3 regions of the Clostridium sp. FP1 genome follow, and region 2 is predicted to be linked to each of the others. Evidence: riboswitches for the same ligand, from Rfam matches in the RefSeq annotation. Region 2 holds a riboswitch; each other region holds the start of a gene.
What was found. Region 2 has a riboswitch for cobalamin ahead of G9F70_RS20635 (pyridoxal phosphate-dependent aminotransferase). Riboswitches for the same ligand answer to the same signal wherever they lie in the genome.

Region 1 (8,472 bases), 2.0 Mb from region 2:
CTAAGAATGGCATGATTTATAAAACTCAAACGGTAAGCTTTAGCAAGGGAGAAGCAGTTTTTGATGTACTTCTTCGGGAAATGAAAAAAAATAAAATACATATGGAATTTGAAATGACGCCAATATATAATAGTAACTATATTGAAGGTATAAATAATTTATATGAATTTGATTGTGGAGAACTTAGTGGTTGGATGTATAAGGTTAATGGATGGTATCCGAATTATGGATGCAGTCGATACGTGTTAAAAAAAGGTGATGTAATTGAATGGGTATATACTTGTGATCTAGGACGAGACATTGGAGGAGATACTGTATTTGAGGGGGAAGAACGATGACAGACAGTTTTTCAACTTTTCATCCAGTTATTAATTTTAGCTATTTTACAGCTGTATTGTTATTCAGTATGTTTTTTATACATCCAATATTTCTTGGAATAGCTTTGATTTGTTCTTTTACATATTCAATTATGTTAAAGGGAAAAAGTGCATTGAAATTTAATTTGATTTATATGCTACCATTGCTGGTATTTATGGCAATAATTAATCCAGCATTTAATCATGAAGGTGTTACAATTATATTCTATCTTAAAAATGGGAATCCAATTACGCTGGAATCAATACTTTACGGGGTAATGTCAGCGGGCATGTTTATTTCTGTAATTTTATGGTTTTCTTGTTATAACGTTGTTATGACTTCTGATAAATTCATATATATCTTTGGTAAAATAATACCCGCGCTATCTTTAATTTTTTCAATGGTACTGCGGTTTGTTCCAAGATATAAACAGCAAATAAAGATTATTTCAAATGGTCAAAAATGTATCGGAAGGGATATATCCCAGGGCAATATAATCAAAAGGGCTAAAAATGGAATTAAAATTTTATCAATTATGACTACTTGGGCATTGGAAAATGCTATTGAAACAGCAGATTCTATGAAGTCAAGAGGGTATGGATTAACAAAACGTAGCAGTTTCTCTATATTTCATTTTGATGATAGGGACAAAATAACATTAACAGTACTTTCTATTTTAATTATTTATATATTTATTGGTATGGTAATGGGACAGAATACAATGCGTTTTTTTCCTTCAATGAAGATTAAAAACATTACTTTTTTTAGTATTACTATCTATATAAGTTATTTTATTTTGTGTATCCTACCAGTTATCATAAACATTGCGGAGGTAATTAAATGGAAACATATAAGATCAAGAATTTGAGTTTTACATACCCTCAAAAGGATAAACCGGCTATTTCAAATATTAATTTTGTGATAAATGCTGGAGAAATCATTACTATATGTGGAAAATCGGGAAGTGGCAAAAGCACTTTGCTAAGACAATTGAAAACCATATTAGCTCCACATGGAAAACGTCAGGGAGAAATTTATTTCCATGGTAAGCTCTTAGAACAAGTTGACCAGCTTTTACAAACATCACAAATAGGATATGTTCTCCAAAGTCCTGAAAATCAAATTGTCACAGATAAAGTATGGCATGAACTTGCCTTTGGACTTGAAAGTCTTGGATATGATAATAGTACAATTCGTTTACGTGTAGCTGAAATGGCAAGCTTTTTTGGAATACACACCTGGTTTCACAAAAATATTTCAGAACTTTCTGGTGGACAAAAGCAGCTTTTAAATCTAGCATCCATTATGACTATGCAGCCAGAGGTATTAATTGTCGATGAGCCAACATCTCAGTTGGATCCCATAGCAGCTTTAGAATTTCTTAAAACCTTAAAAAAAATCAACAGTGAACTTGGGACAACTATCATAATGACAGAACATCGCTTAGAGGAAGTGATTCCTATGTCAGATCGTGTTGTGGTAATGGAAAAAGGATGTATTATTGCAGATGATAATCCTCAAAATGTGGGTAAGCAAATAGGTGAAATGGATAATACTATGATTTTTGCAATGACTTCGCCTATGAGAATTTATTCTCGAGTTAAAAATGATTTGATATGTCCTGTTACTGTAAAAGATGGACGTAAGTGGCTTGATACATATTTTGATAACAAGACTGTTGAAAATCTTTGTGTTAATAAGAAAGATAAGTCGGGATCGGATAATTTAGTCATAAAGCTTAAAGATGTATGGTTTAAATATAGTAAAAACATGCCTGATATTATAAAGGGGTTGTCATTAGAGGTTAAAGAAGGAGAGTTTTTTTGTATTGTTGGTGGGAATGGAACGGGAAAGACAACTGCTTTATCAATAATAAGTGGACTGAACAAACATTATAGAGGGAAAGTTATTATTAATGGAAAAAATATTGAAAAAATATGCATTAAGGATAGATATATAAACAATATAGGGGTACTCCCACAAAATCCCCAAACTTTGTTTGTAAAGAAGACGGTGGAAATGGATTTATATGAAATGTTATCGGACATAAAATCAACTAAAGAGGAAAAAAATGTAAAGGTGAGAGCAATCGCAGATATGATGGAACTTAATGAATTACTACAGATGCATCCATATGATTTAAGTGGAGGTGAACAGCAGAAGGCAGCCCTTGCCAAGGTATTGCTACTGGAACCAAAAATATTACTTTTAGATGAACCAACAAAGGGCATTGATGACTGTTTTAAACAGGAGTTGGCAAAGATTCTTAGAACAATTACAAAAAAAGGAACTACAATTGTTATGGTTTCCCATGATATCGAATTCTGTGCAGAGTATGCAGATACCTGCGGATTGTTTTTTGATGGAAATATAATAACAATAAATACTACAAAAAAATTTTTCGCAGGAAATAGTTTTTATACTACTGCAGCAAATCGCATGGCTCGACATATTTGCCCTGAGGCAGTAACAGTAGAGGATGTGATTAGCCTATGTCAGAAAAACATTTAAAGGAAAGTAGGTTAAGCCATCGTAAGCTGTTGTCCGGATTTCTTATATTAATTATGGTACCTGCTACGATTTTATTTGGTGTTTTTTTTCTGAATGATAGAAAATATCATTTCATTAGCCTCTTAATTATAATGTACACAATAATTGTATTTTTTATGTCATTTGAAAACCGAAAACCCCAGACCCGCGAGATTATTATTATTGCTGTACTGTCAGCAATTGCTGTTGCAGGGCGTACAGCATTTTTCATGTTGCCTCAATTTAAACCTGTTGTGGCTATTGTAATTATAACAGGGGTGTGTTTTGGAGCAGAATCAGGATTTCTTGTAGGGGCAGTTTCAGGGTTTGTATCTAACTTTTTCTTTGGTCAAGGTCCTTGGACACCATGGCAAATGTTTTGTTTTGGAATAATTGGATTTGTAGCAGGTATATTATTTAAAATGGGAATTCTAAAAAAAACAAAGCTATCTTTATGTGTGTTTGGAGGAATTAGTACATTCTTTATATATGGAGGAATTATAAATATTGGTTCACTTTTAATGTTTACATCACATTTTTCATTAAAAGCACTGATTGCAACTTATATATCAGGTTTTTGGTTTGATATGGTTCATGCTATTGCTACAGTTTTTTTTCTGTATGTAATTTCGCAATCTATGATAGAAAAGCTGGAACGAATTAAAATAAAATATGGACTTATAGATACATAGATTTAAATCCATCAAGGATAAAAAGGTTTGTGCTAAGTAATCATTATTTTAGGTAATTTATGATGAATTCAACTAAATAAGGTACGTTATATTATCAAAATAAATGTTATATAAAACATGAAGAACTTTAAACCACGGTTAATATTTGATTAGAGATAGTTAAAAGAAATATTAAAAATCAAACAAAAAATGAGAGGAGTACAAAGCACATGAAACAAATTAAAAAAACACTAAGCATATTTATGGTAGCAATATTTGTAATGGCTGGAATTTTAGGAAATGGTACAGCAAAAGCTACAGTTTTAATTCCAAAAATAAATTATCTTGGAGTAGACCATTCACCACTAGTAGTAGGAGATACTGAAAAATTTACAATAACTTCAAAGTATGATGGGCTAGTACAATACAAAGCATTCATTTTTGATGGTAAAGAATGGAGCGAATTAACAAGTGGATATGGGGAAGCAGTAGATGCTAAAACTCCATATGTTTTGCCAGAAACAAGCGCATTTAAATTAGGAAAATATAAACTTTCAATTTGGGTAAAAAGGGCAGGAGTAGCAAGTGTTAACGAGAAAGGCTACGATACTTTCTATATAGCAAGTTTAAACTGTGTAACTAGAGATAATGCTAACAGAGTATATGCAAATGGCGACGCTAAAGTTGAAACTAAGGGTTTAACAGTTAAATTAAACGGAATAGAAAATATAGGTGGGATTAAAGGGCCATACCTTTATAGATTATTTATATTTAATCCAACAACAGGAGTATGGTCAAGTGGAGCTAAAGAGTATACCGAAACTCCATCATACACATTTAAAGAAGCAGGAACTTACGTGGTAATTGTACATGTAAACACAGTTAATTCAACAACCTGGAAAAATTATGAAGTTGGCATAAAAAAAGGATCATATGAAGCTTGGAAAACAATAGTGGTAAATGTTGATGACGGTATAAAAGTATTTGACACTTCAGTTAAGGCTGCTACAGGTGGAACTAGTAAATGTAACTTTAACAGCGGATGGTATTAAAAACTTTACTACAGATATAAAATACAAATATGGTTAGTATTATTGTCAAGCCCTTTAGCAGAAATGCTAAGGGGCTAATTTTTTCGCAGGAGAAGAATACAACTATTCTACATAGGATAGGCAATGTAATTGATGAAATAATGATAATTACAAGGATGTATATTATGAAAACAAAGATAAAGGAATTTGTGCTTATAAAAATAGGAATGATTATGGTATCAGCAGGTATGGAAATATAAGAATGACAGCAAAAGCTTTAGGGATTAACCCCTATATATTAGTTAGAAAAAGAAAGAAATACAATAAAGAAAACTAAAAGAAAATTCTCTAAACTTTAATAAAGGGTTAGAGGTGTTTTGTAAAAATATATTGATAATATTGACAAATCCTAATTTACATTATATTATAAATACGGTAAAGATAAATAAACGTATTTAGGATTGAGGGAAGCACGGTTAAATTCCGTCACGAACCCATCACTGTAATCATGGACAAGTTCTGCATAACCACTGTATCTTATCAGGGAAGGGTAGAATGAGGAAGAAATGTAAGTCAGATACCCATCTTAAATATTGGCATTGTAAAATCAGGGGGAGCAACTGATTTTGTAGCTTTTTAAAAACGATAAGCGAAATATGGGTAGCTTTAGCAATTTGCTAGAGCTTTTTTTTATTGCTCTAAATCTAAAATAAGGGGACTAGAAAGATGAAAAAACTAATGAAAAGTAGATTGATGATAATTGCAATGGCTATTATTGTATTTGCAAGTCTGCTAACAGCATGCACTAGTGGAAAGAAAGCTGGTGATGGAGCTACAGGTAAATTAAATGAGGAGAAAGAAATTGTACTGGGAGCTGCTAGAGATTTAGCACCAGGAGAAACTGATGCCTATTATGCAAGCTCTATATTGTATGTTTGGGAGCCACTAGTAGGATTAGGAGAAAATGGAGTTCCAATTCCACAACTAGCAGAAGAATGGTCAAATTCAAAGGATTATAAAGAATGGACCTTCAAAATAAAAAAAGGGGTGAAATTCCAGGATGGAATAGATTTAAATGCAGATGCAGTTATAAAGAACTTTGAAAGATACACAAATATGAAAACTAAGGGTTCTCCATTTTATTCTTTCGATGTAAATAAAACATATCCTAACTTAGAAAGCTTTCATAAGGTATCAGACTACGAAGTTAAACTTATTTTTAGCAAGCCTATATCAACATTAATATATAACATGGCTAGATTTGGAAGTGCAATGTATAGTCCAAAGTGTTTTGATGTAACCACAGGAGACTTTACCACTTTTGCACAAGGTACAGGACCATTTAAAATAGTTGATCGTAAAAAAGATCAATTTACTTTACTTGAGAGAAATGAAAACTACTATGGAGAAAAGGCCAAGGTTAAAAATATTAAAATAAAGGTAATACCAGATGCTCAAACTCGTTACAGTGCATTAAAATCTGAAGAAATCATGGGCGTTATGGATTTAGGAGCTATTACTCCAGAACTTGCTACAGAACTAGTAAAGGATAAAAATTTTCAGAATTCTACATCACCATCAACAATCACTCAATTTATATCTGTGAATGGACTTAAAGCACCATTTAATAATGTCAAAATAAAAGAGGCTTTAAGCTTATTAATCGATAGACAAACTATAGTTAAGGAGTTCTATGGTGGACATGGTACTCCAACAATAAACATTCTAAATCAAACATCACCATTTGCTAAAGAAATAAAACCAGTTTATGATGCTAAAAAGGCAAAAGAAATTATTAAAAAAGAGCTAAATGGGCAAAAGATGAAATTAGAATTTATAATCCCATCTTATGGTGTTGACCGTTACCCATACAAAGCTGTAGCAGAGTACCTTCAATCCGTTTTAAGCGAAGTGGGATTAAATTCTAATATAACTATACTTGATGGAGCCGCTTTCAAAGAAGCTCAAAAGATTGGAAATTATAATATGACACTTCAGACTAAAGGACTTCCTAGCGCAGAGCCCTTTACCATATTTGATGATTATATGAGAAGTGGAGGTTCAAGCAATAAATCCTACTCTTTAGGGTATAAAAATCAAAGAGCGGATGAACTTATAGAAAAATTAAAAGGAACTATGGATTTAGAGGAAAGAGGAAAAATATATAATGAACTTCAAGATATATCAACGAAGAATCCTTCAATGATACCTCTATTCGAAGATGTTAACTTAATTGCATACAACAAGAAAATAACTGGTTACAAAGCTACAATCTATGGAACTACATTATCTAATATGAAGTGGAGTAATTAGTGAAAAGTTCATTTAAATATTTAATAAAAAGACTAATAATGATTATACCAGTTTTAATAGGAATAACATTTTTAGCTTTTATGCTAGGTGTTATTGCACCGGGAGATCCGGCAGTTGAATATTTAAGTATGGATGGTATATCTACTCCTTCTGAAAAGGAAATAGAGGAGGTACGAGAAGAACTAGGTCTAAATGAAAACATGTTTGTGCAATATGGGAAGTGGACTAAAAAAGCATTAAGTGGAGATTTAGGGATTTCTTATATAACAAAAACACCAATAAGTACAGAAATACAGAGAAGGCTTCCAATTACCTTCTCTGTTTCTTTAATGGCAATGTTTTTTGTAATAGTTATTTCAATACCATTAGCCATAATTATGGCATTAAAGAAGGATTCAATCATTGATAATGTTGGAAGAGTAATTTCATTAATTTTAGCTTCCATGCCAGGATTTTGGATTGCAACTATTATGCTTAGTATATTTTGCGAAAAGCTTAAATGGCTTCCCACAAGCGGATATGGCACACTTAAGCATCTTATTATGCCAGGGTTTGTATTAGCAGCAGGAACTATTGGAACAATTATGAGGCTAAACAGAGCAACCCTAATAGAGGCTTTGGAACAGAATTATGTACTAACTGCAAGAGCAAAGGGGTTAAAAGAAAGAGTTATTATTTTTAAATATGCCTTTTTTAACTCACTAATGCCAATAATCACGCTACTAGGAAATTACTTTGGGGCAATTTTAGGTGGTTCTACAGTAGTTGAGGTTATCTTTGGGATTCCGGGTATGGGTAGTTATGTGATAAAGGGAATAATGAGCAGAGATTATCCAGTAGTTCAGGGATATGTGGTATTCACAGGGCTAATTTTTGTAGGTTTCAACTTACTTGTAGATTTATGCTATTTGATGCTCAATCCTCGTATGAGACTTGGAGGGGAGTAGAATGGATAAATTTAAAAATATGTCATTGATTTATAAGTTATCTTTTATGGTACTTATTATTATAGTGTTTATAGGAGTTTTTGCAGATTTTCTATCACCATATGATCCTAATAAAGTAGAGATGGCCAATAGATTAATGGGAATCTCTAAAGAACATTTACTTGGAACAGATGCTTTAGGAAGGGATGTTTTAAGTAGAATTATACATGGAGCTAGGGTATCTATATTTTTATCCTTAATAGCAACAGTATGTACAATGATACTTGGAACATTTATAGGACTTATTTCTGGATATTGTGGAGGAATTATAGATAGTATAATTCAAGTTGTAGTAACTATATTTCAAGGGTTGCCGGGTTTAAGTTTTATGATAGCTATAGCAGGGGTATTAGGACCAGGAATAAAAAGCTTACTAATAGCAATAGTTGTAACTTCTTGGGCAGGATTTTCAAGGATAGTACGTGGAGAGGTTCTAAAGGTAAAGCAAGAAAAATATATAGAGGGAGCTAGAGCGCTTGGTGCTAGCCATATTCATATAATAATACATTATGTACTTCCTAATATTTTTGCTACATTTATTGTGCTCTTTACTATTAGAATAGGAAAAGTTGTGTTATCAATGGC
Region 2 (8,472 bases):
ACCAATATCTTATTGATTTGCTACCTTATATAGTTACAATAATAATTTTAGTAATAGTGTCCATGAAAAAATCTAACAAAAATTCACCACCGGCTGGACTGTCTAATGCTTATTTTAGGGAAGAAAGATAAGTGCCAGTGATGGCAATGTTAGGAAGTAGTTAACATTGCTGGCACTTTTAAAATCATGGAATCATGGGGACAGTTAACAATTAATGCACTTTTAAATGCAAATAGTTCAAATAGTTGTTAACCGTCCCCAACTATTTTATGAATAATTTCAAACAACTTTGTATTTTATGATTTTTTTGTGTATAATGGATAGTGTGATATTTAAATGGTAACAATGATAAGAAAGTCAGATAAACAAAACTGATTTTATGTTCGGTCTATGAAATCATCAAAATAACCATGATTTGAATAAGCATATATAGAATGAAATATTAGTCTATATAGGTAGTTCAAGGATAGTTTTAATAATAATTATTTAATAGAAGGAGTGTATTATATGACAACAGAAAATTTAACAACAGAAAATAAAGAAGAAATATCAATGAAAGACGTGATGGGCAGTATTGAGGAATCTATGGATTCTACAAATAGTGGAGATAGCGATAAAGTATGGGATAAATTGCAAGGAATTTTAGATGAAAATAAAACTTTTGAAATTACTATTAATGAAATAGTAAAAGGTGGAGCTACGGCTGATGTTGACGGAATTAGAGCGTTTATACCTGCTTCACAAATGTCAAATGCCTACATAGAAAATTTACAAGATTTTAAAGGAAAAACTATGGAAGTTAAGATAATTGAATTAGAGAAAGAAAACAAAAAATTAGTTTTATCTAGAAAAGCTATAGAAAAAGAAGAAAATGAAGCTAAGGGAAATTTAGTTTGGGATGAACTTAAAAAGGGCGACATGAGAAAAGGCGTTGTAACTAGACTAGCTAAATTTGGTGCTTTTGTAGATTTAGGTGGCGTTGATGGTCTTATTCACATTTCAGAATTATCATGGAAAAGAGTTCAAGATCCATCAGAAGTAGTATCTGTTGGAGAAGAATTGGAAGTTCGTGTAATAGATCTTGATAGAGAAAAAGGAAGAATATCTCTAGGACTTAAAGCAGCAGCAGGAAACCCTTGGAATAATATATCAAGCACATATAAAACAAATGATATAGTAGAGGGAACTGTAGTAAGAATAATGGAATTTGGTGCTTTTGTTCAACTACCATCAGGTATAGATGGACTTGTTCATCTATCAGAAATATCAGAAGATCGTATAGAAAAGGTTTCTGATGTATTAAAGGTTGGAGATGTTGTAAAAGTTAAAATTGGTGATATAAATGAAAAAGATAGAAGAATAAGTTTAAGTATTAAAGAAGCATTAGATAAAAGTTATGGTGATCTTTCACAGTATAATGGTGAAGAGCAAGGCTTAACTTTAGGAGATATATTAAAAGATAAATTTAAGGATTTTAAATTTGAATAAATCCTTTCATAGTTTTGTTTAGACAAAGCCGAAAAAATAACAAGTCAGTATGCTAGCATATTGACTTGTTATTTTTTTTTGGGGATACTTATATTTTATTTAGAATTAGCAGTAAAATTACTGTACATTACAAGAAGTTCCGATTCAAAGCAGTGTTAGCTTAAGAACTATGGCTTCGTAGATGGAGCATATGGTTTCTAAATGACTTTATACAGAACCACTTGCATCTTTATAGTTTTTATAGATTTTCTCGAATATATAGCTTGGATCATAATAAACACCTCCATTTTAGGCTAGTGTAGGATAATATTTGTTTGAAATTTAAATTCTAAATCCCACTGGCGCAAATTTTATCTAGTAAAATATGATAACAATGCTAATAAGAAATAGTACAACCAAGTTGGAATAACTCTCGTAGTATTATTGATAAATATATAAATATTTCTCATAAATAATTATATAATTGGTAAAACTGTATAAGTAGATATTTCGTTTTATAATCTATTTAACATTGGTTATGTATCTAAAATAAGAAACACATATTTTATGTGTTTAATGAATTAAGGGAGGGAGTGTAATTATGGATAAAAAAGAAAGCTCAACTCATATGATTAGTAGAGTAGTTAAGGACAATAGTGGAGAAATAACAGCCTACGAATTTGAAAATGGAGATATAGTTTCAAAAGAACAAGCAGTCCTTTTGGCGAGGCAAGGCAATATAGGCGGAGTTTCTATATCAACTTCAAAAAAAGGTGAAGAATTCCTCAGAAGTTTACCTGATGGAGATAAATCCAATAATTTAGACAGTTTACCAGTTATAGACGATAACGATATCTATTAAGAAGCAGGGACATTAGGTTGTCCCTGCTTTTTAGTTAGTTAAGTGGGGACGGTTAACAACTAATTAAACTAATGCAACTATTGAACACTATTTAAGGTTTATGTGTTAAAATTAAGGGGTAGACTTAGATCAGAACGGGGGTATAAGCAAGTGGAAATTTTAAAAAATACTTTGCAGTGTATTGAACCGGCAAATATAGAAGCTATGAAAAAGGCTTGGGAAAGACTTGATAGTTTAACAAAACCTATAGGAAGTCTTGGTGAGATAGAGAATATTATAGCCAAAATGGCGGGTATTACTGGAGAGATACATAACAAGATTAATAAAAAAAATGTGGTTATAATGTGTGGCGATAATGGAGTGGTAGAAGAAGGAGTATCTAATTGCCCTAAAAGTGTAACGGCTACAGTTACTAATAATTTTACTAAAAAAATTACCGGCGTATATGTTTTATCAAAATTTGTTGGAAGTGATATTACAGTTGTAGATGTAGGGGTTGATGCAGACTTTAATAACCCTAAAATCATAAATAGAAAAATTGCATACGGTACTATGAATATGATTAAGGGGCCTGCAATGACTAAAGAGCAAACAATAAAAGCTATAGAAATTGGTATAGAAACAATTGACGATTTGGCAAATAAAGGCTATGATTTGTTTGGTACAGGGGAAATGGGTGTAGGAAATACTGCCACAAGTGCAGCAATTTTAAGTGTTCTTTCGGGGCTTGATGTAGAGATGTCTGTAGGTAAAGGCTCAGGAATTACGGAGGAACAATTTACGAATAAAAAAAGAGTGGTTAAAAAGGCTATTGAAGTAAATAAACCAGATAAAAATGATGTTATTGATGTACTTTCAAAAGTTGGAGGATTTGACATTGCAGCACTATGTGGTTGCTTCCTATCCGCTGCGAAAAATAGAGTGCCCATTGTTATCGATGGTTTTATAGCTTCAGCAGCTGCACTTTGTGCTTATAAATTAAATCCCCTAGTAAAGGAATATATATTTGCATCTCACTTATCTGCGGAACCTGGAGCAGCGTTTATAATGAAGGAAATAGGACTTGCACCTATGCTGAATTTGAATATGCGACTCGGCGAAGGTTCAGGGTGCCCTCTTGCGTTTAATATAATCGAAGCGGCGTTATTCACAATGGATAATATGGGAACCTTTGAAGAGGCAACCTTGGATAGCAAAAAGTATATAGATATAAGGGATAATACCATGGGGCACGATTTAGGTGAGAAATTATGAATATTTATTTGTTAAGGCATGGTCAGACAGAAGAAAATAGAAGGGGCTCCTATTATGGTAATTTGGATATAAGTCTAAATGCAATTGGCATAAGTCAAGGAAACAAAGCTAATGCTTTCTTTAATGATATAAAATTAGATAGAGTATATGTTAGTGATAAAAAAAGAACCACAGAAATGGCTAATTTAGTTTTAGGACAAGCGGAAATTCAAGTTATACAGGATAATAGAATAAATGAGACTAATTTTGGAGATTTTGAAGGAAAAACCTATGAGGAAATTAAGACGCTCTATCCCAAAGAATGTCTTTGTTGGCAAAATAATTGGATGGAATTTATACCTCCTAGAGGTGAAAGTTATATTCAGTTATGTGAAAGAGTTAAGAGCTTTATGGAGGATATTAAAAAATTAGAATGTGATAATATTTTAATTTGCACTCATTCTGGAGTAATAAGAGCTATATATTGTTATGTTATGAACGAAAACATAGATTTATTTTGGAAATTTGGTTGTAAAAATGGAGATATAAGCGTTATAAAATATGAATATGGGAATTTATATATTGATACCATAATGCATAACGCATATTTAGGAAAGAGGTGAGGTTTGCAGGGATAAGTCTTTGCAAGCAAACAAAATGAGAGAATATTTAAATGATTTGTTACTGTTTTTTCAGTTTTTTACACGTATACCGATAAACATAAATTTAAAATGCGAAAAAGAGAACTTTAGGCGAGGATCTATATTTTTTCCTGTGGTAGGATTATTTATTGGAATTATTCAGTGGTTAATTTATTATATATTAATAAAAGCGCTACCAATAAATATTACATCAATATTTGTAGTTATTATACCAATAGTTATTACTGGTGCCTTGCATGTAGATGGACTTGGAGATACCTGCGATGGTTTCTTTTCCTTAAAAGGTGGTAAAGATAAAATAATAGAAGTTATGAAGGATAGTAGAGTAGGTACTTATGCAAGTGTTGCTATAGTATTCGATATGTTAGCCCGATACGCAGCAGTATATACTATCATAGAATTAAATTTACCATTTATATTAATTGCAACGCCAGTAATTGCAAGGTTTACTGTAGTGTTTTTATCTTTTATCGGAAAAAATGCTAAAGAAAATGGCTCAGGCAATATATTTATTGGCAATATAGACGTTAAAAGGGTTGTGATTACAGGTATTACAACTATTATACTTGGGACTTTATTAATAGGATTTAATAAAAGTGTTATATTAATAGCTTCAGGGCTCCTTTTAAGTTTACTCTTTAATAAGTTTTGTGAAAGCAAAATTACGGGACTTACAGGAGATAGTTTAGGTGCTAATAATGAATTAGTTGAAATTTTAATTATGATTTTATTTGTAGCTATGAATTAAGCGGGGACGGTTAACAATTAATTAAACTATATTTTGGTACAAGGTTTTTATGAAACTTTGTACTTTTTAATTAATGATGTTTTCAGTACTTATTTTCATGGGATATTTTAATAAGATATGATATTTTTAAAGGCTTGTCCAAATTTATTTAATTAAAAATAGCTTTATATTATCTTGTAATTTTTTATAAATTAAAATATAGAGATACAATAAGGTATTAAGCTTAATATTAATTACTCAGCGTAACATTTAATAAATTCCTCAAGGATATTTTCGTAGTTTTTGTTAGTTCTAATTAATTCTAGACCAATACTGCTTAATTTTGATACTCTAGCTGGTGTAATGTTTCCAAGTATGTTGGATATATCACTGGATTTTAAATTGCAAATACTCCTCATTAAAACAACGGTTAATGCTCTTGCTTCTACAAGTTTTCGACTGTACTTCATATGAAGTTGGAGCTTTGCTATATTCATCTTTACTGCTATAAATTCTATGATATCTTCAGGCTTAAAGTTTCTTACAAGTATTGTCCGGACACTGCAATACTTTGTCTTTTCATCTTTAAATTCAAATTCTTCTTTTAATTTTTCGTCGGTGCATCCAAAAACAAGGCTATAGTAATAATTCCTTGCCAGTTTAAGATTATTACCAAAAAAGCCCATGACAAATCCGTAATCAACTATGTTTAAATGGTCACGTCGTTTTCCAATATATATTCCCAAACTAGAAAAAGCATATTTTTCAGGACAATCTTTAAATTCACTTATATCTGTAGGATTATTATGTATATATAGTGATACAGTCCTTAAGTATCTATCACTATCAACTATTTTGCTTTTGAATCTGTCTTTAAAAAGATGGCCCTCTCTTTTATACTTTTTATTAAAGTACATTGCGTAAGAAAAATTTATTCCATGCATGACTTTTGATATATCTGCACCATTAGCATCAATTAATAGATGTGAATGGTTATCCATAAGACAGTACCCATAAATTTTAACATGATGGAGATCTTTGTATTTTTTTACAAGAGATAAATATTTTTTCTTATCTTCATCATCTCTGAACAAATCTACCTCAGTGATGCTTTTACACATAATATGGTATATAGCATCATTTGTTTTTAATCTTGCTTTTCTTGCCATAAAAAACACCTCTTTATATAATTTTTTATATTATTGCCTTTAACTGGTGAAGATATTCATAGTTCAAAAAGTTGTTAACCGTCCCCAAGCATTTTATTGACATGAGGGCGTAATTATAATAAACTGTAGTTAAAATAGAATAGAATTTTAGGTGCCTTTTAATAGGTGAAAAGGGAATGCGGTTTAAATCCGCAGCAGCCCCCGCTACTGTAATTGAGGATAGCTCTTCAAAAGCCAGGAGACCTGCCTAAATGATGTTAACAAAGATTTCGGAGGGAAATAGCTTTTTAATATAGTTAATTTAATTATAAATTAATTAAAAAGTAGTCGCTATCTTAAGCTTACTACTTTTTTTGCGTTTAAAAAGATAGTATATTGAAGAAGCTGGGTGGCTTCTGAAAAGTTATAAATAGAAAGGAAGGTATTTAATGATACATGGTGGAGACGTTTATACTGATGGATTACTTCAGGGCCGAGAGTTAATTGATTATAGTTCTAATATAAATCCATTAGGGGTTCCTAAAAGCTTCATTGATAACATTAATGAAGCAATAAATGCCTTAACAAGATATCCAGATATTCAATATAGAGATGTGTTAAAAGCTTTAAGAGAATATATTGATTGCCCAGAAGAGTATTTTGTTTTAGGCAACGGAGCTGCAGAAATAATTGACTTGGTTATAGCTTGTCATAAAAGCTTATTAATTGTTGTGCCTTCTTTTGTAGAGTATGAGATTGATGCTAAAAAGTGGGGTTGTAATATAGAGTATTCCTATTTAAAAGAGGATATTAATTATAATGACTTATTAAAGACTGAATATGCTCAGCTTTCCTATGATTATGAAGATATTTTAAATAAATTACAAAAGGTAGAAGCCATGGTTTTAGGTAATCCCAATAATCCTAATGGCAATATCATTGATAGAGGCGAGTTTCAAAAAATTCTTGAATATTGTGAGAGTAATAATAAAGTAATAATAATAGATGAGGCTTTTATTGAATTTACGGGAGATTCCAGGCACAGTTTTGTAGACGAAGTTAAAAAGTACAAGTGTTTATTTATAATAAGAGCTTTAACTAAATTTTTTGCAATGCCTGGTATAAGGTTTGGGTATGGAATAAGTAGTAATGCTGATTTAATAAAAAATATTAAATCAAAACAAAACCCATGGAACATAAATTGCTTTGCAGAAGTTGCAGCACGCCATGTGTTAAAGGATAGTGTATATATTCAAAAAAGCAAAGAGTGGATAAGAGAGGAAAGACCTAGATTTTTAAAATCATTGAAAAATATTTATTTTATAGAAGAAGTATTTTTAACCTATGGAAATTATGTGCTTTGCAAATTAAATGGACTAGCCTTTGAAAAAGGACTTGCCTTTGAAAAAGGACTTGCCTTTGAAAAAGGACTTGCCTTTGAAAAAGGACTTGCCTTTGAAAAAGGACTAAACTCAGAGGAATTTTATAAGAGTTGCCTAGAACAAGGCTTTGTAATAAGAAAAGCAGACAATTTTAGAGGACTTGATAAACAGTATATAAGGCTGGCTATTAAGGATAGGGGTAGCAATGAAAAATTGGTGGCAATGCTAGAGAGTTTGAAATTTAAAGTTTAATCAAGCGGGGACAGGTAAACATTGGATATAAATACGGCAATTAGGCGGGGACAGGTAAACATTGAAGATGGATAACAACTATTTGAATTCTAGCAAAACAAGGATGTGAAGATTAAAAATGAAGAGTATAATTATAGCTTCGAATTGCAGTGGTGGTGGTAAAACCACAGTAACACTGGGAATTATGAAAGCACTAAAAAATAGAGGATTTAAGGTACAAGGGTACAAAGTAGGCCCTGACTATATAGACCCAGCTTTTCATACAAAGATAACCGGTAGTGATTCAAGAAATTTAGATTTATATCTTATGGGAGAGGCGGGAGTTAAAGCTAGCTTTTCTAGAGGCGATGGTGACTTAGGGGTGGTTGAGGGTGTTATGGGTTTATATGATGGGAAAGGTACAGATACATCCTATTCTACTTATCACATATCAAAGGTTTTGGACTTACCTATTATACTTGTATTGTCTCCAAAGGCTCAGGTAGCAACTCTTTGTGCAGAAATAAATGGAATAGCGAATTTCAAAGACGCTAATATAAAGGGCATAATACTAAACAATGTAACAGAAAGTTATTATAATTTACTTAAAGCATCTATTAAAGAAAACTGTAACTTGAAGGTCTTAGGTTATCTTCCGAAGGATGACAGGTTAGATTTAAAAAGTAGGCATTTAGGGTTAATTCAAAGCAGCGAAGTCGAGGATTTAGAAGAGAAAATTGAAATATGTGCTCAGTTATTA
Region 3 (8,472 bases), 2.0 Mb from region 2:
TTATATTAATCTAAGCTAAAAAGCCTAGAAAAACTAACTATTTTTCAAGTATTTTCTTGAACTCTTGTGTATTTCTCGGATAGGCTTTAGTATCTTCCAGCAGATGTTTTTCTACAAGCAATTCATAAACCTCCATCATAGTTGGCTGTTTTAGATTTGCCTGTTTTAAAATTTCAGTGTTTTGGAAAATTTCTAGCGGTGTTCCATCTGCAATAATTTTCCCCTGGCAGAATACAAGGACTCGCTTAGCCCATCTATATGCAAAATCTACATCATGGGTGGAAATCAGCATTGTCTTACCCTCCAAACCAAGCTTGTCCAAAACTTCTTCTAACATCATTGCATTTAAAGGGTCCAGTGATGCAGTAGGTTCATCAAAGATAATAATTTCCGATTTCATAGCAATGATACCCGCAATGGTGACACGCTTCTTTTCACCCCCACTCAAATAGTGTGGCGGACGATCTTTAAAATCTGAGATGTTCATATATGCCAGTGCTTCATCAACCCGCTTTAGTACTTCCTCTTTGGGAAGCTTTAGATTCATCGGTCCGAATCCAACTTCTGCCCTAACTGTAGATGCAATTATTTGATTGTCCGCATCCTGAAATACGATTCCAATTTTTTTTCGAAGCTCTTTTAAATTCTTTTTATTGACGACAGTACCCCGATAAATGATTTTCCCATGTTCTGGTGTAAATACACCGTTTATGTTCAAGAAAAATGTGGATTTTCCGGATCCATTGGACCCAATGACAGCGATTTTATCACCTTCATAGATATCAACGCTTACGCCGTCCAATGCAGACTTTCCATTTCCGTAGACGTAGTATAAATCTTCTACATTTAATATTGGTTTTTCCATAGTATCCCCTTTCTATCTTGTAAAGCCCCAGATTAGAATCAAAAAAATTATGAATGCTACTGCATAGGCAATCTGTATTGTCTCTACCTTTTTATCTTCCTCCAAAAAAATAAGATCTCCATCATAGCATCTGGCCTCCATGGCATCATAATAAGTGTTTGCCTTTTTAAGGGAAATAACTAGCATATTGCTTGCAATGCTTCCAAATGTATAACAGGAAGTTTTAAAATCACAGTAGCCCTGTCGGGCTTCTGCAGAGTTTTTCATTTTGGAATAGACATCCATTAAAATGAAAATGTAACGATAAATCAGGTTCATCAGCTCTACAATAAGCTTTGGCACATGTGCAGCTCGGAGTACATAGATAATCTCAGAAGATGGAGTTGACAGTGTCATCATCTGTAGGGCACTTATAGCTGCAAAAACCTTCAGAATCAAAAAGACCACTTCCTTAATCTTTGCCTGAGAGGTAAACACATAGCAGAAACCAAGATTCAGGTTATACTGTCCCATAGGCTGCTTTGAAAAATCAATGGCAATTGTAAAAGTACCAAGGAGAATAAAGACGATTGGAATCGCCAGTATTGACAAATATTCATTTACTGGAAGCTCTCCTTTTACAATGGTCAAATAGGCCATTGCAATAATGACAACAACAGATACATAAGGGTTTTCCAATGCAATACAAAGAATCAGTATAGCAGCAGAAAGAGATACTTTAAAAGTAGCATTCCAGTGTCTGATTTTAGAAGTGTAAGCATAAAAATCAATTGAAAACCCTTCGCCATGTTTATGTCCGCTTTTATGGTGATGATGTTTCCCATCACCATTGGTGTGCCCATCTCCATGTTTCCATTTGAAGAAAACCACAACTATCAGAAATATGGCACATAAAATAATAATAATTTTTCCCATGTCACACCTCCTTTGAATTTTTATCTCATGTTAGCATTCTTGAATAATTTAGAACCACAAAAATGGAGGAAACATTGTGAACAATGGAACCGACAATTGGGTTTAAAAAACAAAATTCCTTTTAACTAAAGTGTTAAAAGGAAACGCTTGAAAAATATGCTTATTCATATAAAATAAATAAACAAATTTTCATTACAGTGCCCTCTCTATCACTCGTAGAGTTTATGGTGCAGAAATATAAGCAGGTCTTCTGACTAAAGAATCATTATTTAAGTACGCCTTCCCCGTTTCCAAGTGGCATAATATACCTAAATTCATCTATTACAGCTACGAGATAGTTCAGGATTTTAACCCAATTCCCTTTTAATTAATTTTAATTAAACCTATATTCTATTATTTAGTTTTTAGTTCTTTGCAAATGCTCTTACTATACAATAAGTCAATGAATTTAGTTGTAAAGATGTAACATATTTTGCCCCTCCAAACATAGCATCTTGTTCTTTTTCTATTATGTATATTAACAACCTTTTAAAACACTATATTCCAAAAAAAAATACCCAACCTACAAAAGGTCGAGCAAAATATTTTATAAAAATAAAATGTCTTCACATCCCATGCGAAAGCAATATAATGCAAAAAAACACATATAATTGCAATCCCTTCCCTCCGTAGGATAAAGCTGCATATCATCTAGGCAGGTCTCCTGGCTTACGGGTCACTCTCCTCCAACCTTCCCAGGGCTTGCCAGTGGTATGGATTTGTCTCCGTGTACAGTAGCGGGGGCTGCAGTGGATTTCGACCACTTTCCCTATTAATCCTTTAAAAGGTACCTTAGATGACTATTTATTAAGTTATTACTGTTATTATAGCCTATATTTACCTTTATTGCAATATCTAAAATTCTATACCCTCTCTAGATGGCACTCCCTCATTAAAATAATGCTTTATGTCCTTCATCTCAGTTACCAGATTTGCTTTATCTATTATAGCTTTAGGTACGTTTCTTCCTGTTAAAATTAACTCTATATTGTAAGGTTTATTATCTATTAATTCTAGTATTTGTTCTTCACTTATTAGTCCATTGTTCAATGCTCCCATTACCTCATCCATAATAAGTATATCGCATTTTTCTTCTTTTAATGCTTGTTTGCAAAATTCATATCCTTTTTGAACTTCTTCTTTTAATTCAATTTTTTCCTCAGCATTTAATGTCCAAAAAAATCCTCTTTTTTTCTCAAACCTAAATATATTAAAAAAAGGAGCCAATTTTTTGGAACTTTCAATTTCCCCAGTTTTACTTCCTTTTAAAAACTGTACCATAAATACATTGTATCCGTTTCCAGCAGCTCTCACAGCTAGTCCTACAGCTGCGGTTGTTTTCCCTTTACCATTTCCTGTATAAATTTGCACATATCCATTTTTTAATTTTCCCATTATATTCATCTCTCCTTGTTTAAAAATATCTAATCGTGGTACTACGGCAATTTCCTCTTAAGGTCGAGTAAAAGACTTTATATAAAATAAAATGCCTTCACATCCCATGTGAAAGCAATACAATGCAAAAAAGCATATATAATTGCCATTCCGTCCCTCCGTAGGATAAAGCTGTATATCATCTAGGCAGGTCTCCTGGCTTGCGGGTCACCCTCCTCCAACCTTCCCAGCATTAGCCAGTGGTATGGATTTGTCTCCGTGTACAGTAGCGGGGGCTGCAGTGGATTTAGACCACTTTCCCTATTAAACCTTTAAAAGGCACCTTAAATAATTTTTTATTAAGTTGTAACAATAGTATAGAATATTTTTTCTTTTTTTGCAATGCTAAAAGTAAGTTTTCATCCATAGCTTTCCAGGCATTGACTGCCAACCTTTTTCAGGATTCATTTTAAAAATAATTGAATCATTATTTTTCTTAAACGGATTATATTAGCAAGTATGTCCGAGGAACACGGTTATGGTGGCGACACTTTTATTGCTAAAGAATTTAATGTTAGTAGAGACACACTAACAAAGAGTAAAATTGAATTACAAACAGGGATAAGATGTGAAGATGCTTTCAATATGAGAGGACGCACAAAAATAGAAGATTACTTACCTAGTCTTATGGAAGATATAAAAGCTATACTTGATTCGAAAAGACTATATACATGCCACGTTCTTTGACCCCGCAGACCCTCGAGAATCTCACCATTTACGATTCTTCTGTACTGACTTCCGTGACGTTAACCGCATCGTCATCTGCATTCTACGTTTATGAGGCTGGATATATTTCAGGAGATACAGTTCTCCCTGTAGCCTATTTATAGTTCTCTGCGTACGCTTTATCCTGCCGTTACCAGCTTCAACGCAACACTCGATATGAGTGTTGCGTTAGACCTTTCTCAACAAGGACTTTCACCTTGCAAGTAGATGCCAAGCTTTGCTTGGCGCACTAACGTTTCGTACTGCCGACGTGATGGAGCCTTAGTGCGACTGCACTTAGGCTCTATCATGCGCCTTGGCGGTTTACGTATTAACCTATAATTAGATTATAAGCAATATTTTAACTGACAACCATATAAAAAACACCGTCCAGCCAAGGCGAACGGCAGTATTTTGTTAGATGTTGTGACCCTACTATCTCTAAATTTATATCATACCTTTTTGTTTATTGTAACATTAGTTCTCTTCTCAATTTTTCAATATCTTTTTCATTAAGTTTAGAGTATTTCTTGATTTTTTCTATATTTTCTCCATCTAAAATCATTTCTTTTGCCATATCTATTTTTCCTTGTTCAATCCCTTGTTCAATTCCTTTTTTAAGTCCTCTTTCTTCTGCTTCATCTAGTAAACTCATCTTTTCAATAAGGGATTCTTCTCTTGCTTTGTACAGTTTTATTGTTTCTTCATCGCTACTTAACCATTCAAGTCTTTCTTCTGCGTTTCTTATAACAGCGTCCACCGCTAAAACCTCCTTTAACATATCATTAGAAGTATCTTCTTCTAAAAACATTAACCATCTATCTAAAGGGTTATTTATATTTTTTAATCCTCTTTTAAACTTTGGAAGTTCTATGAAATTTATTTCTAGTTTATCCGTTAACATGAATGCTTTTAGTTCATCTTCATAAAAATGAAATGTTGAGTGAAACTTTTCAATATGAAAATAATCAAAATCTAAAATACCGATCACTATGGTCTTTTTTAAATCCTTATATTTTCCACCAGCTTTTATAGGTTCCACATACATTTTTGACATATAGTACAGCATTCTTTCCACTATATTCTTTTGATCAATTAGTTGAATCTCAATATCTATTTGTGTATTATCCAATGTTTCAGCTCTGACATCAAGTCTTCCAGTTTTATCATCTATTAATTCTTTTACTAATTCCTTATTTTCAATAACCGTTATGTCTTTTAATTTATTATCTTCTGGAAGTTTTAATATTGCATTTAATAAGGATATTAAATTTTCTTTAGAGTCTACTTCTCCGAACAATCGCTTGCTGACTAGGTAGGTGGAATTACTTCCACTTTCCCGTCTAAGAACCGTACTTGAAAGTTTCCCTTCATACGGCTCAAGCCCCTGAAAGCATTCTTTAGCATGAAAATGCCGGTTTCTATTAATAATTGGTCAATTGGTTAAAGTACAAGCCCTATGTGCTAATAATACTTTATCCTTTTGTTTATTTCCAATAGGATTATTATTATTATTATATGTTATACTTCTTTCTTCAGCAGTGTCCATTGATAATCCACATATAGTACATTTTCCATTCTGTTTTACCCATAATTTTTTAAATATTCCGGTTAGCTTCTTTGCTCCCAATTTGTACTTTCGCTCTTCAAAATATTGAGTATCAGTATATGGATTTTTATTAAGCTTTAGTGGTATATGTCTGATTATTTTCTTATCACTCATTAAAATCAGCTTCTTATTATCCTTGAATACCCAATTTCTAGCACCGTGTACTTTCCAGTATTTTGATTTTATCCATCTTTTGCCTTTGTTAGGATGTCTCCTTTTTGCCCATTTCCATAGCATTTGAAATGTAATATGGTCTATCTTTTGAAATATATCATTTGATACAGCACATTGATGGTAATTACTCCATCCAGTTATTATTTGATTTAACTTTATTATTAATATATCCTGTTCTACTGATTTATTCCCCTTTATAATCGCACTAATTTTACTTATTACCCTTTTAATTGATTTTTGAGATGGCTTAATCAGCAACTTACCTTTATATTTCTTTATATTCCATCCAATAAAATCAAAGCCTTCATCTATATGAGTTATTATTGTCTTTTCATCTGACAATTCTAGCCCTCTTTGGATTAAAAAACTTTTTATTATTTCTTTTGCTTTTATAGCAGTTTCACTGTCGGGAGCTGTAACAATAAAGTAAGTAAACCAAGGGAACTTCCCCCTTAGTTTCTCTCAGAACCGTACGTGAACCTCTCGGCTCATACGGCTCCCATTATTCGGCTGTTGGTAATATTCCCATTTTCCAGTGTGCAAACAAATTTCTATCTCTTTTCGCAATACATCCTAACCAATATTCTGCTCTTCGTCTGTGTTTTCTTTTCTTATACTTTCTTCGAACCCATTTGACTAAAGCATTATTGATATACCTTAATACTGCATACATTTCTGTTTTATAGAAATGTGTATAATAGTTTATCCAACCCTGTATCTTTTTGTTAAACATATTTGATATATCCCACAAATTTTTGTCTACCTTCAACTGTACTCTCCAACTTCTAACTTCTTTTCGGATTGATTTCTTTGCCTTGTCTGCTATCGCTGGTAAGAAACTTGTAAAATACTTTTCGTATTTACTCTTAGCACCTCTAGGCTTAAATGTATATCCTAGAAAATCAAATGATATATTTGGATAATCTCCCTTTCTATCATCATCTTTACAGTATACAATCTTTGTTTTATCAAGGTTCAGCTGTAATCCGTATTCTTCGAATCTTTCTTGCAAGCGTCTTTGTAGATATTTAGCCTGTTTTAGGGATACACAGTGTGTTACTGCATCATCTGCGTATCTTGCCCACGGAATTGTTTTGAATTCTTTTGTTATAAAGTCATCAAATACATAGTGTAGAAACAGATTCGCAAGTACCGAACTAATGACACCCCCTTGCGGGGTACCGGAAATTCTTGGAACTAATTCTCCATTTTCCATTTGAAATGGTGCAGTTAACCACCTTTGAATATATAGAATAATCCATTCTTCATTTGTATGTTTCTTTACCATTTTCATTAGAATGTCATGTCTGATATTATCGAATAGTCCCCTTATATCGAATTCAAGAACCCAATCTTTTCTCCAACACCTTTTTCTTGTGATTTCAACTGCTTGTATTGAAGATTTATTAGGTCTATATCCGTAAGAATCCTCATAAAACATAGTCTCCACTTCCGGCTCAAAATATAGTTTAACTACCGTCTGAGCAATTCTATCTTCAATAGTAGGTATTCCTAGTAATCTAGTCCCTCCACTTTTCTTTGGAATTGCCACAGCTCTTACAGGTTGGGGTATGTAACTTCCTGATGACATCCTATTCCAAACTTTGTATAAATTATTTTTCAAATTCTTTTCAAAATCTTCGATTGACTGTTCATCAACTCCATACGTTCCTTTGTTTGCTTTAACTTTCTCATAAGCTGTAACTACAGCTCTTTTAGAAATATTAAACGGCTTTGTTTCTGTCATAAGTTCCTCCTCCTTTTCAAAGTTGACTTATTTCTGAAACTGAATAACTCGAAGTCCTTCGCTCCACTTCCATTGCAGAAGTTTCTTCACTACTACGACTCAATCTGCCCCTATGCTTGCATCGATACTCTTTTCTCACAGTTCTTCTGCTTGAAATACTCTCTTAACATCAAGCCGTAGGTTCCCACGTTCCATACAAATGCCTGTACTAAATTCATGCCACCTTTATGCCGCCCACCGCCTAGCCAGTAAACAGGTTTCCTCTAGGCTTATCCCAAGTTAACGATCACCCCCTGGTTTTGATGGAATCTCTACGCTTTCGACATTTTCGTAAGTGGTTCACATGCTCATTCATCTCTTTAGTACATACTTGACAGATTACCTCTGCCTTTTCCTTAACGCTCAATACCATAACTTTTGATTACAGCACCTTAAGGTAGTTTGAAATCTCCACCTGCATGGCGATTTCGGAGGGCCCTCCTCCATCATCTGTATAGCATAGCTATATTAAGCCACTCGTGCGAGTTGCTTAATACGCTTTCGTGGCGCACAGTCATCCGCATAGCGGATTAGATTAACCTTGGGTCTTTCATTATTTCGGATTTTTGTACTTCTTTTAAATGTGCTTTTCAATAATTCGTCTATACCATCAAGAGTAAAATTAGCTAAACAAGGACTAATTGGAGAACCTTGTGCGGTTCCGCTTTTTGTAGAGAATAGTTTCCCCTTATATACATATCCAGATTTAATAAGCTTATTTAATACATTAGTATCCATAGGAGAGTTATCTGTTAGCCATTTATGTGATATATTATTAAAACAGCCTTTGATGTCTCCTTCTAGAACCCATGTTGGGGATGACTTGCGACTAAAGTTTATAAATATTTGTGACATAGCGTCTACACAACTTCTGTTTTTTCGAAATCCAAATGATGTTTTGTCACTCATGCTTTCTACAACAGGATCCAATCCCATCATATATAA

Region 1: another riboswitch for cobalamin. It lies ahead of G9F70_RS11390 (ABC transporter substrate-binding protein); the one in region 2 lies ahead of G9F70_RS20635 (pyridoxal phosphate-dependent aminotransferase).
Region 3: another riboswitch for cobalamin. It lies ahead of G9F70_RS11300 (cob(I)yrinic acid a,c-diamide adenosyltransferase); the one in region 2 lies ahead of G9F70_RS20635 (pyridoxal phosphate-dependent aminotransferase).

The regions. Positions count from the first base shown of each region.
Region 1 is NZ_JAAMNJ020000001.1:2,368,232-2,376,703, forward strand. Features, by position in the region: gene G9F70_RS11360 (DUF4430 domain-containing protein) at 1-338, shown strand, start outside; gene G9F70_RS11365 (energy-coupling factor transporter transmembrane component T) at 335-1,225, shown strand; gene G9F70_RS11370 (ABC transporter ATP-binding protein) at 1,198-2,868, shown strand; gene G9F70_RS11375 (ECF transporter S component) at 2,850-3,578, shown strand; gene G9F70_RS11380 (hypothetical protein) at 3,788-4,609, shown strand; gene G9F70_RS11385 (hypothetical protein) at 4,639-4,848, shown strand; cobalamin riboswitch at 5,011-5,192, shown strand; gene G9F70_RS11390 (ABC transporter substrate-binding protein) at 5,315-6,901, shown strand; gene G9F70_RS27295 (ABC transporter permease) at 6,901-7,848, shown strand; gene G9F70_RS11400 (ABC transporter permease) at 7,850-8,472, shown strand, end outside.
Region 2 is NZ_JAAMNJ020000001.1:4,326,735-4,335,206, reverse strand. Features, by position in the region: gene G9F70_RS20670 (ABC transporter permease) at 1-131, shown strand, start outside; gene rpsA (30S ribosomal protein S1) at 508-1,488, shown strand; gene G9F70_RS20660 (DUF3892 domain-containing protein) at 2,069-2,329, shown strand; gene cobT (nicotinate-nucleotide--dimethylbenzimidazole phosphoribosyltransferase) at 2,480-3,583, shown strand; gene cobC (alpha-ribazole phosphatase) at 3,580-4,185, shown strand; gene cobS (adenosylcobinamide-GDP ribazoletransferase) at 4,220-4,972, shown strand; gene G9F70_RS20640 (transposase) at 5,206-6,120, opposite strand; cobalamin riboswitch at 6,253-6,386, shown strand; gene G9F70_RS20635 (pyridoxal phosphate-dependent aminotransferase) at 6,549-7,733, shown strand; gene G9F70_RS20630 (cobyrinate a,c-diamide synthase) at 7,852-8,472, shown strand, end outside.
Region 3 is NZ_JAAMNJ020000001.1:2,346,246-2,354,717, reverse strand. Features, by position in the region: gene G9F70_RS11310 (energy-coupling factor ABC transporter ATP-binding protein) at 38-865, opposite strand; gene cbiQ (cobalt ECF transporter T component CbiQ) at 878-1,780, opposite strand; cobalamin riboswitch at 2,003-2,182, opposite strand; cobalamin riboswitch at 2,456-2,629, opposite strand; gene G9F70_RS11300 (cob(I)yrinic acid a,c-diamide adenosyltransferase) at 2,675-3,214, opposite strand; cobalamin riboswitch at 3,382-3,555, opposite strand; gene G9F70_RS11295 (hypothetical protein) at 3,713-3,940, shown strand; gene G9F70_RS11290 (Rpn family recombination-promoting nuclease/putative transposase) at 4,425-5,258, opposite strand; gene G9F70_RS11285 (group II intron maturase-specific domain-containing protein) at 5,394-6,083, opposite strand; gene ltrA (group II intron reverse transcriptase/maturase) at 6,244-7,488, opposite strand; gene G9F70_RS11275 (reverse transcriptase N-terminal domain-containing protein) at 7,996-8,472, opposite strand, start outside.